3 regions of the Streptomyces sp. NPDC058145 genome follow, and region 3 is predicted to be linked to each of the others. Evidence: riboswitches for the same ligand, from Rfam matches in the RefSeq annotation. Region 3 holds a riboswitch; each other region holds the start of a gene.
The links. Region 3 has a riboswitch for thiamine pyrophosphate ahead of thiO (glycine oxidase ThiO). Riboswitches for the same ligand answer to the same signal wherever they lie in the genome.
Positions count from the first base shown of each region.

Region 1: it holds a riboswitch for thiamine pyrophosphate, as region 3 does, so the genes downstream of both, ACFVVO_RS25680 (thiamine ABC transporter substrate binding subunit) here and thiO (glycine oxidase ThiO) in region 3, are expected to answer to the same signal.
Region 2: it holds a riboswitch for thiamine pyrophosphate, as region 3 does, so the genes downstream of both, thiC (phosphomethylpyrimidine synthase ThiC) here and thiO (glycine oxidase ThiO) in region 3, are expected to answer to the same signal.

Region 1 is NZ_JBHVUH010000011.1:236,788-240,055, reverse strand. It holds gene ACFVVO_RS25685 (ABC transporter permease) at 1-449, opposite strand, end outside; gene ACFVVO_RS25680 (thiamine ABC transporter substrate binding subunit) at 497-1,582, opposite strand; TPP riboswitch at 1,663-1,770, opposite strand; gene rlmN (23S rRNA (adenine(2503)-C(2))-methyltransferase RlmN) at 1,794-2,900, opposite strand; gene ACFVVO_RS25670 (PP2C family protein-serine/threonine phosphatase) at 3,236-3,268, opposite strand, start outside.
Region 2 is NZ_JBHVUH010000004.1:304,896-308,163, reverse strand. It holds gene thiC (phosphomethylpyrimidine synthase ThiC) at 117-1,901, opposite strand; TPP riboswitch at 1,894-2,067, opposite strand; gene ACFVVO_RS11365 (YibE/F family protein) at 2,138-3,268, shown strand, end outside.
Region 3 is NZ_JBHVUH010000009.1:9,764-13,031, reverse strand. It holds gene ACFVVO_RS21015 (NAD(P)/FAD-dependent oxidoreductase) at 1-1,199, opposite strand, end outside; gene ACFVVO_RS21010 (hypothetical protein) at 1,232-1,636, opposite strand; TPP riboswitch at 1,689-1,800, shown strand; gene thiO (glycine oxidase ThiO) at 1,798-2,958, shown strand; gene thiS (sulfur carrier protein ThiS) at 2,961-3,161, shown strand; gene ACFVVO_RS20995 (thiazole synthase) at 3,164-3,268, shown strand, end outside.

The DNA of each region.
Region 1 (3,268 bases), on a different contig from region 3:
TGGGCCCACAGCCCGCCGACGGTCCGTACGACGACCGCGTAGTTGAAGAAGACGTGCGCCAGCAGGATCGCCCACACGGTGGTGTCCAGCCGTACGCCCCACAGGTCGTCGAGCAGCCCGCCGCGTCCGACGAGCGCCAGGAACGCCGTGCCCACGACGACGGTCGGCAGCACGAACGGGACCGTGACGACCGCCCGCAGCAGATGTTTGCCGGGGAAGTCGAGGCGGGCGAAGACATGGGCGGCGGGCAGCGCGAGCAGCAGGGTGAGCGCGGTGGAGGCGAGCGCCTGCCAGGCGGTGAACCACAGCACGTGCCGGATGTCCGGCTGGGTGACGACGTCCGCCATCCGCCCGAACTGCCAGACACCGTCCGCCTTCAGCCCGCGCGCCACGATCGCGGCGACGGGCCAGGCGAAGAACACGGCGAAGAACGCGACGGGCAGGGCCATCAGCCCCAGCCGCGCCGCGCTCCCGCGCGCGGTGCCCTCGCGGGCCGCTACCTCAGTACGAGCGACGTCCACGACTTGACCCAACTGTCACGGTTGGTGGCGATGGCGCCGGGGGCCATGGTCTCGGGGTTCTTGGCCTGCGGCCCGTACTTCGCGAAGTCCGGCGGCACCGCCGCGCCCTCGCGCACCGGGTAGACGAACATGTTGAGCGGCATGTCCTCCTGGAACTCCTTGGTGAGCAGGAAGTCGAGGAACGCCTTGCCGCCCTTGGTGTTCTTCGCGTTGCTCAGCAGGCCCGCGTACTCGGTCTGCCGGAAGCAGGTGCCCTGGGACACCCCGGTGGGGGCGGTGCTGGGCCGCTTCTTCGCGTAGATGACCTCCGCGGGCGGCGAGGAGGCGTACGACACCACCAGCGGCCGGTCGCCGCCGGCCTTCCTGCCCTCCGACGACCCGGAGAACTCCTGGTAGTAGGCCTGCTCCCAGCCGTCGACGACCTTGACGCCGTTGGCCTTGAGCTTCTTCCAGTAGTCCTGCCAATTGTCGTTGCCGAACTTCGCGGCGCTGCCCAGCAGGAAGCCGAGGCCCGGCGAGGAGGTGGCGGCGTTCTCGGTGACGAGGAGGTTCCTGTACGCGGGCTTGGCGAGGTCGGCGAAGGACTGCGGCGGGGTCAGCTTGTGCTCGCTGAAGTAGGCCTTGTCGTAGTTGACGCAGATGTCGCCGGTGTCCACGGGTGTGACGCGGTGCTTGTCCTGGTCGACGCGGTACTGGGGCAGTACCAGGCCGGAGCCCTTCGGCTCGTAGGACTGGAACAGCCCGTTGTCCAGGGCGCGGGAGAGCAGGGTGTTGTCGACGCCGAAGAAGACGTCGCCCTGCGGGTTGTCCTTGGTCAGCAGCGCCTTGTTCACGGCCTGCCCGGCGTCGCCGCTCTTGAGGACCTTGACCTTGTACCCGGACTTCTTCTCGAAGTCCTTCATGACGCTCTTGGAGACGAGCCACGAGTCGTGGCTGACGAGGGTCACGGTCCTGGAGTCGGCGGCGGAGTCCTTGGCGTCGCCCGACCCGCACCCGGTCAGCACGGGCAGGGCGAGGAGGCCGAGCCCGGTCGCCACGGCCACGAGGGTCTTGTTGTGCACTGGATGTCCTCCTGGGGTTGGCCAGGAAGAGACGCGGCCCTGCCCGGGCTCCACGGGGAAGTCCGGGCAGGGCGCAACAGCTTGAGTGATGACCGAACTTCCTACCCAGAATGACCTGGGCGAGGTTCAGAGGGTCTGCGGCCCGGTTGCCGCACTCTCAGCGCTGTGGCGCTCCCCTGTCGGAATATGCAGATGTGTTGACGTGGCCAGATTATCGCTCGGTCGCCGCGAGCTGACCACAGGCCCCGTCGATCTCCTGCCCCCGGGTGTCCCGGACCGTGACCGGTACGCCATGGGCCGCGATCGCCTCCACGAACGCCTTCTCGTCCTCGGGCCGCGAGGCGGTCCACTTCGAGCCCGGCGTCGGGTTCAGCGGAATGAGGTTGACGTGCACGGGCCTGCCCCTGAGCAGCCGGCCGAGCCGGTCGCCGCGCCAGGCCTGGTCGTTGATGTCCCGGATCAGCGCGTACTCGATGGACAGCCGGCGCCCGGACTTCGCGGCGTACTCGAAGCCGGCGTCCAGCACCTCGCGCACCTTCCACCGCGTGTTCACGGGGACGAGGGTGTCACGCAGCTCGTCGTCGGGGGCGTGCAGGGAGATCGCGAGCCGGCACTTGAAGCCCTCGTCGGAGAACCGGTGGATGGCCGGGACCAGCCCGACCGTCGACACGGTGATGCCGCGCTGCGACAGCCCGAGCCCGTCGGGAGCGGGGTCGGTCAGCGCCCGGACGGCACCCACGACCCGCTTGTAGTTGGCGAGCGGCTCCCCCATGCCCATGAAGACGATGTTGGAGAGCCGCGCGGGCCCGCCCGGCACCTCTCCGTCCCGCAGCGCCCGCATCCCGTCCACGATCTGGTGCACGATCTCCGCGGTGGACAGGTTGCGGTCCAGCCCGGCCTGCCCGGTCGCGCAGAACGGGCAGTTCATCCCGCACCCGGCCTGCGAGCTGATGCACATGGTGACCCGGTCCGGGTACCGCATCAGCACGGACTCCACGAGCGTGCCGTCGAACAGCCGCCACAGCGTCTTGCGGGTCGTCCCCTGGTCGGTCGACAGATGCCGCACGACGGTCATCAGCTCGGGCAGCAACGCTTCCCGCAGTCTGCCGCGCGCGGCGGCGGGGATGTCGGTCCACTCCGCCGGGTCGTGCGCGTACCGCGCGAAGTAGTGCTGCGACAGCTGCTTGGCACGGAACGGCTTCTCACCGATCTCGGCCACGGCGTCCTTGCGCTCGGCAGGCGTGAGATCAGCAAGATGCCGCGGCGGCTTCTTGGCTCCGCGGGGGGCGACGAAAGTGAGTTCTCCGGGCTTGGGCATGGTGGTACCAGTGTCGCAGATCCAATCGGGTGACCTGCGGCCGTCGCTCGCCACGCCTGTGGTGAGGAGCCGTCACCGTTCGTCACGAGCGACACCGGACGGCCCGAAGACGGCCCAGCGGTGATCATCGGTGAAGCCGCACGGCTCTACGCCGATGAGTGGACCGTCTCCATCACCGACGTCACATCGCTCACCCGCTGCATCCACGCGCACGTACAGGACGCAGAACCTCGACGCCGCACGGCAACTGCCGCCCACCCCGGGCCGGAGCCCGCTGCAATGGGCACTGGAGCGGACCGGTTCCGGGCAGGAGAAGCGCTCGGGCACCGCGTGGTTCACGGGGTGTGTCCGAAGCCGCTCGAGTGGAT
Region 2 (3,268 bases), on a different contig from region 3:
GCCGGGCCCCGGTCGGTGCCCGGCAGGGACGGTGCCGGCGGCACGTCGCCGGTCTCACCGCGCCGCCCGACGCCCGGGGCCTGGCACGCCCCGGGCCGACGGCCGTCACGGCCGGATCAGTCGGCGATCGGCAGGTACACCCGGTTGCCCGACGCCGCGAACTCCTTCGACTTCTGAGCCATGCCCTCCTCGACCTCGGCCCGGCTGCCGCCGTGTTCCCGGCGAATGTCCTGGGAGATCTTCATGCTGCAGAACTTCGGCCCGCACATGGAGCAGAAGTGGGCCGTCTTGGCCGGTTCGGCCGGCAGGGTCTCGTCGTGGAACTCCCGTGCCGTGTCCGGGTCCAGGGCGAGGTTGAACTGGTCCTCCCACCGGAACTCGAAGCGGGCGTCGGACAGCGCGTCGTCCCACTCCTGCGCGCCCGGGTGCCCCTTGGCGAGGTCCGCCGCGTGGGCGGCGATCTTGTAGGTGATGACCCCGGTCTTGACGTCGTCACGGTTGGGCAGGCCCAGGTGCTCCTTGGGCGTGACGTAGCAGAGCATCGCCGTGCCCCACCAGGCGATCATCGCGGCACCGATGCCGGAGGTGATGTGGTCGTACGCCGGCGCGATGTCGGTCGTCAGCGGGCCGAGTGTATAGAACGGAGCTTCATCGCAGATCTCCTGCTGAAGGTCGATGTTCTCCTTGATCTTGTGCATCGGGACATGGCCCGGGCCCTCGATCATGGTCTGTACGTTGAAACGCCTGGCGATCCGGTTGAGTTCCCCGAGCGTGCGCAATTCCGCGAACTGCGCCTCGTCGTTGGCGTCCGCGATCGAGCCGGGCCGCAGACCGTCGCCCAACGAGTACGTGACGTCGTAGGCGGCGAGGATCTCGCAGAGCTCCTCGAAGTTCTCGTACAGGAACGACTCCTTGTGGTGCGCCAGGCACCACGCGGCCATGATCGAGCCGCCCCGCGAGACGATGCCGGTCTTGCGGTTGGCGGTGAGCGGCACATACGGCAGGCGCACGCCGGCGTGGACGGTCATGTAGTCCACGCCCTGCTCGGCCTGCTCGATGACGGTGTCCTTGTAGATCTCCCAGGTCAGTTCCTCGGCCCTGCCGTCGACCTTCTCCAGTGCCTGGTAAAGCGGAACGGTGCCGATGGGCACGGGGGAGTTGCGCAGCACCCACTCGCGGGTGGTGTGGATGTTGCGGCCGGTGGAGAGGTCCATGACCGTGTCGGCACCCCAGCGGGTCGCCCAGGTCATCTTCTCGACCTCCTCCTCGATCGAGGAGGTGACCGCGGAGTTGCCGATGTTGGCGTTGACCTTCACCAGGAAGCGCTTGCCGATGATCATCGGCTCGATCTCCGGGTGGTTGACGTTGGCCGGCAACACCGCGCGGCCCGCCGCGATCTCCTCACGGACCACCTCGGGAGAGACGTTCTCCCGGATGGCCACGTACTCCATCTCAGGCGTGATCTCGCCCCTGCGCGCGTACGCGAGCTGTGTGACCGCCTGGCCTTCACGACCGCGGCGTGGCTGACGCGGGCGCCCGGGGAACACCGCGTCCAGGTTGCGCAGCCCGCCACGCGGCGAGGTGTGCTTGATCCCGTCATCCTCGGGGCGGACGGGGCGGCCCGCGTACTCCTCGGTGTCACCGCGGGCGATGATCCAGGTCTCCCGCAGCGGCGACAGCCCCCTGCGGACATCGGTCTCGACGAGTGGATCGGTGTACGGGCCCGATGTGTCGTACAGCGTGACCGACTGCCCGTTGGTGAGATGCACCTGACGGACCGGCACACACAGGTCGGGGCGTGAACCCTCGACGTACGCCTTGTGCCAGCCGATGGACTTTCCGGCCTCCTGGGACTTCTCGTCCTGAACGGAGGCAGGCGTGCGTGCGTCCTTGTTGGTCATGAGACCTACTCCCTACGCCGGCATTACCCGGTAACAGGTTCGGCGGTCGACGCAGCGATTTCCGGCTGCGGATGTCTCCCGGGAAACCACGTTCCACGTGAAACATCGCGTATCCGGAGGTCAGCGCCCTCTCAGCCCGGTGCTCCGAGCTCCCGCGTGTGCAAAGGTGCCTCCACGCTAGCGTCAGTTCGGGCGCGGTGAACAGAGGGCCCCTTCGTTCTTGCGATGATCGGGCGGTGACCACGACGGAGCAGCACCCTTACCCGCCCTCGGAGCCGCCGCGCCAAGACGGCTCCGAACCAGGCCATGGTCATGGCCACTCACACGGTCACAGTCACAGTCACAGACCTGCCGCGCCCGTCTCGAAGCATCTGCGCAAGGTCATCGCGGCGATCCTCGTCCCGTTCACCGCGGCCGTCGTGGTCGGTCTGGTGATTTTGTGGCCCGAAGGAGCACCGCCGCACGAGCGCACCGGTGTCGGCTTCGACCGACAGACGCAGCAGGCCACGGTCACCCAGGTGGTCGAGCTGAGCTGCAAGTCGGTCAACGCATCGGGCGGTACGGCGGCGGGCGGCACCGCCGCTCGAGGAGACAGCTCGGCACAGCACGAGGCGAAGGGCGCCTGCAGGAAGGCGACGGTCCGGGTCGACACCGGCAAGGACGAGGGCCGGACCTTCACCGAGATCGTGCAGCCGGACCAGTCACGGCAGTTGCACCAGGGCGAGAAGGTCGTGGTCGCCTACGAGCCCTCGGCGCCGAAGGACCTGCAGTACTCGGTGACCGATGTGAACCGGAAGTTCCCCATGGCGCTGCTCGCGGGCATCTTCGCGCTCGCCGTCGTGGTGGTGGGCCGGCTGCGCGGGGTCATGGCCCTGGTCGCGCTGGCCGTGAGCTTCCTGGTGCTGACGTTCTTCATCCTGCCCGCGATCCTGCAGGGCTCGAACCCGCTGCTGGTGGCCGTCGTCGGGTCGAGCGCCATCATGCTCATCGCGCTCTACGTGTGCCATGGTCTTTCGGCGCGTACATCGGTCGCGGTACTCGGCACTCTGGCCTCCCTGCTGCTGATCGGCGTTCTCGGCTCCGGGTTCATCGACTGGGCCGCGCTGACCGGCAACACGGACGACAGCACCGGTCTGATCCACGGCCTGTTTCCGTCGATAGACATGAGCGGTCTGCTGCTGGCCGGAGTCATCATCGGTTCGCTGGGTGTCCTGGACGATGTGACGGTGACCCAGACGTCGGCGGTCTGGGAGCTGCACGAGGCGAATCCGGCGATGGGCTGGCGCGACCTGTACCGGGCGGGCATCCGGATCGGCCGCGACCACATCGCCTCGGTCGTCAACACCCTTGTCCTCGCCTACGCCGGC
Region 3 (3,268 bases):
GCCGGGTCGGCCAGGGCCTCGGGGTCCATGCGGCGGCCCGCCTCGATCAGCCGCCGGCCCTGGGCCAGGTCGCGGGGCCGGCCCACGGCCAGCAGGGCCACCAGCCGGTCCTCGCGCAGCCAGCAGACGGACCAGGCCGGGCCCTCCGGCCGGCCGCGCCACACCATGCGGTCGGCGGCGGCGTGGTGACCCGCGTACTGGACGAACCGGCCGAACTGCTCCGACCAGAAGTACGGCACCGGGTCGTAGACCGCGGGGATCTCGCCGAGGATGTTCGCGGCGACCGTGCGCGGCCCCTGCAGGGCGTTGTCCCAGTGGTGGACCAGCAGCCGGGCGCCGTAGCGGGCGGACGGGAAGGAGGCGCAGTCGCCGACGGCGTACACGTCCTCGGCGGAGGCGCGCAACCGGTCGTCGGCCAGGACCTCGCCGTGCGCGCCCAGCTCGATACCGGAGCCGGCCAGCCAGGCGGTGGCGGGGCGGGCGCCGATGCCGACCACGACGGCGTCCGCGGGCAGCCGGGTGCCGTCGTCGAGCAGCACCGCGCCGGGCTCCACGCGCTCCACGCGCGCGTCGGTGCGCAGTTCGGCGCCGCTGTCGGCGTACCAGGAGGTCATGGGTGCGGCGACCTCGGCGGGCAGCGCGCCGGCGAGCGGCCGGCCGGCGGCCTCCACGACGGTCACGGCGCAGCCGGCCTCGCGGGCGGCGGTGGCGAACTCGGCGCCGATCCAGCCGGCGCCGACGACCACGATGTCGTGCTGCCGGGCCAGCACCGGCCGCAGCCGTTCGGCGTCGTCCAGGGTGCGCAGCAGATGCACGCCGGGCACGCCCTCGGTGCCGGGCAGCGTGATCGGTTCGGCGCCGGTGGCGAGGACCAGGACGTCGTACGGCACGGGACCGGCCTCGGTGTCCAGCTCGTGGTCGGCGGGGCGCACGCCCAGCGCCTCGCAGCCGAGCCTGAGTTCGATGCCGAGGGACTCGAAGTCCACGTCGAAGGCGGAGCCCTCGGCCGTGCCGAGGAGTACGGCCTTGGACAGCGGCGGCCGGTCGTAGGGCTGGTGGGGCTCGGCGCCGATCAGGGTGACGGTGCCCGTGAAGCCCTGTTCCCGCAGGGCCACCGCGGTCTGCACCCCGGCCATGCCCGCGCCGGCGACCACCACGCGCCGCCGCGGCGTGCCCTGCTGTGCTGTCTGCTCGCTCACCCGATCACCTTAGACAACTGACGGAACGTCAGTCAGTGGGCGTGCTCGGTGACCTGCTCCACAACGCTGGTCCCGGCGCCCGCTTGCGACTCCCACTCCCAGGTCTCCTCCAGCCGCACCCGCCCGTCGGGCAGTTCCACGACCGCCGACACGCAGTGTCCCGAGGAGGTGGTCCCGTCCCGCTTGAGCTGCACGTACCGGAAGTCCAGCCGGTCACCCTCCCGGGTGCCGACCAGGTGGCCGCGCACCACGTCGCCGCCCGCGTACTCGGCCCAGATCTCGCCGTCCTGCTCGTGGTAGGCGAAGCGGGTGCGCGTACCCACCTGACCCGGGGCCTGGTCCGCCACCGGGGCGAGGACGAGCCCGTCGAGAGATCTGCAGGGCGGGGCGCAGCCCCTCCCTCGAGGTCGGTGGGGGGAGACGGGCGGGCGGGCCATGGGGCGGGGCTCCTTACGAGGTCGGGGCGCCGAGGGCTAGGGTGGCCACGGTACAAGCACTCGCGGGAGCCCGGACGCACCGGGCTGAGAGGGAGGCTGGCGGCCTCCGACCGTACGAACCTGATCCGGGTCATGCCGGCGAAGGGAGGGGCTGGACGCCCATGCCGTCACGTACGTCCGACGTCCTCGTCATCGGGGGCGGGATCATCGGCCTGGTCACGGCCTGGCGCGCCGCGCAGCGCGGGCTCGCCACGGCCGTGGTGGACCCCGAGCCCGGCGGCGGGGCCGCGCGGGTCGCGGCGGGAATGCTGGCCGCGGTCACCGAACTGCACTACGGCGAGGAGAGGCTGCTCGCCCTCAACCTGGAATCGGCCCGCCGCTACCCGGACTTCGCGGCCGAGCTGACCGAACTGACGGGTCGTGACCTGGGTTACCGGCGCTGCGGCACGCTCGCCGTGGCGCTCGACTCGGACGACCGCGCCCATCTGCGGGAGCTGCACGCCCTGCAGCGGCGCTCGGGGCTCGACTCCGTGTGGCTGTCGGGGCGGGAGTGCCGGCGCCTCGAACCCATGCTCGCGCCCGGGGTGCGGGGCGGGCTGCGGGTCGACGGCGACCACCAGATCGACCCACGACGGCTGGCGTCCGCCCTGGTGGAGGCGTGCGAACGGGCCGGGGTGGTGTTCCACCGCTGCTGGGCCGAGCGGCTCGACGTCGCCGGGGGCCGGGCCGCCGGGGTCACCGCCGCGGACGGCACCCGGCTGGGCGCGGGACGGGTGGTGCTCGCCGGGGGCAGCCTCAGCGGGCGTCTCGCGGGCGTCCCGGACGATCTGCTGCCCCCGGTGCGGCCGGTGAAGGGGCAGGTGCTGCGGCTGACCGTGCCCCGGCGGTACGCGCCGTTCCTGAGCCGCACCGTGCGGGCCGTGGTGCGCGGCAGCCAGGTCTACCTGGTGCCCCGGGAGAACGGCGAGCTGGTCGTCGGCGCGACCAGCGAGGAGCTGGGCTGGGACACCACGGTGACCGCGGGGGGCGTGTACGAGCTGCTGCGCGACGCCCATGAGCTGGTGCCCGGGATCACCGAGCTGCCCCTCACCGAGACCCGGGCCGGTCTGCGCCCCGGCTCCCCCGACAACGCCCCGCTGCTCGGCCCGTCCGGGCTCGACGGGCTGCTGCTGGCCACCGGGCACTACCGCAACGGTGTGCTGCTCACGCCGGTCACCGGGGACGTCATGGCCGAGCTGCTGGCCGGCGGCGAGCTGCCGGAGGCGGCCCGTCCGTTCACCCCGGAGCGCTTCGGCGCCGTACTCGTGGAGCAGCCCGCATGAGCATCTGTGTCTCGGTCAACGGCGAACGCCGGGAGATCGCCCCGGGCACCGCGCTGGACGCGCTGGTGAAGACCCTGACCGCGGCGCCCTCCGGGGTGGCCGCGGCCGTCAACGAGACCGTCGTACCGCGCGCGCGGTGGGCGGCCACCGCGCTCCTCGACGGCGACCGTGTCGAGGTACTCACCGCCGTCCAGGGAGGCTGACCATGACCGACGATCCCTTCGTGGTGGGCGGGGTGCCCTTCGGGTCCCGGCTGATCATGGGCACCGGCGGCGCGCCCAGCCTGGACGTGCTGGAGCGCGCGCTGGTC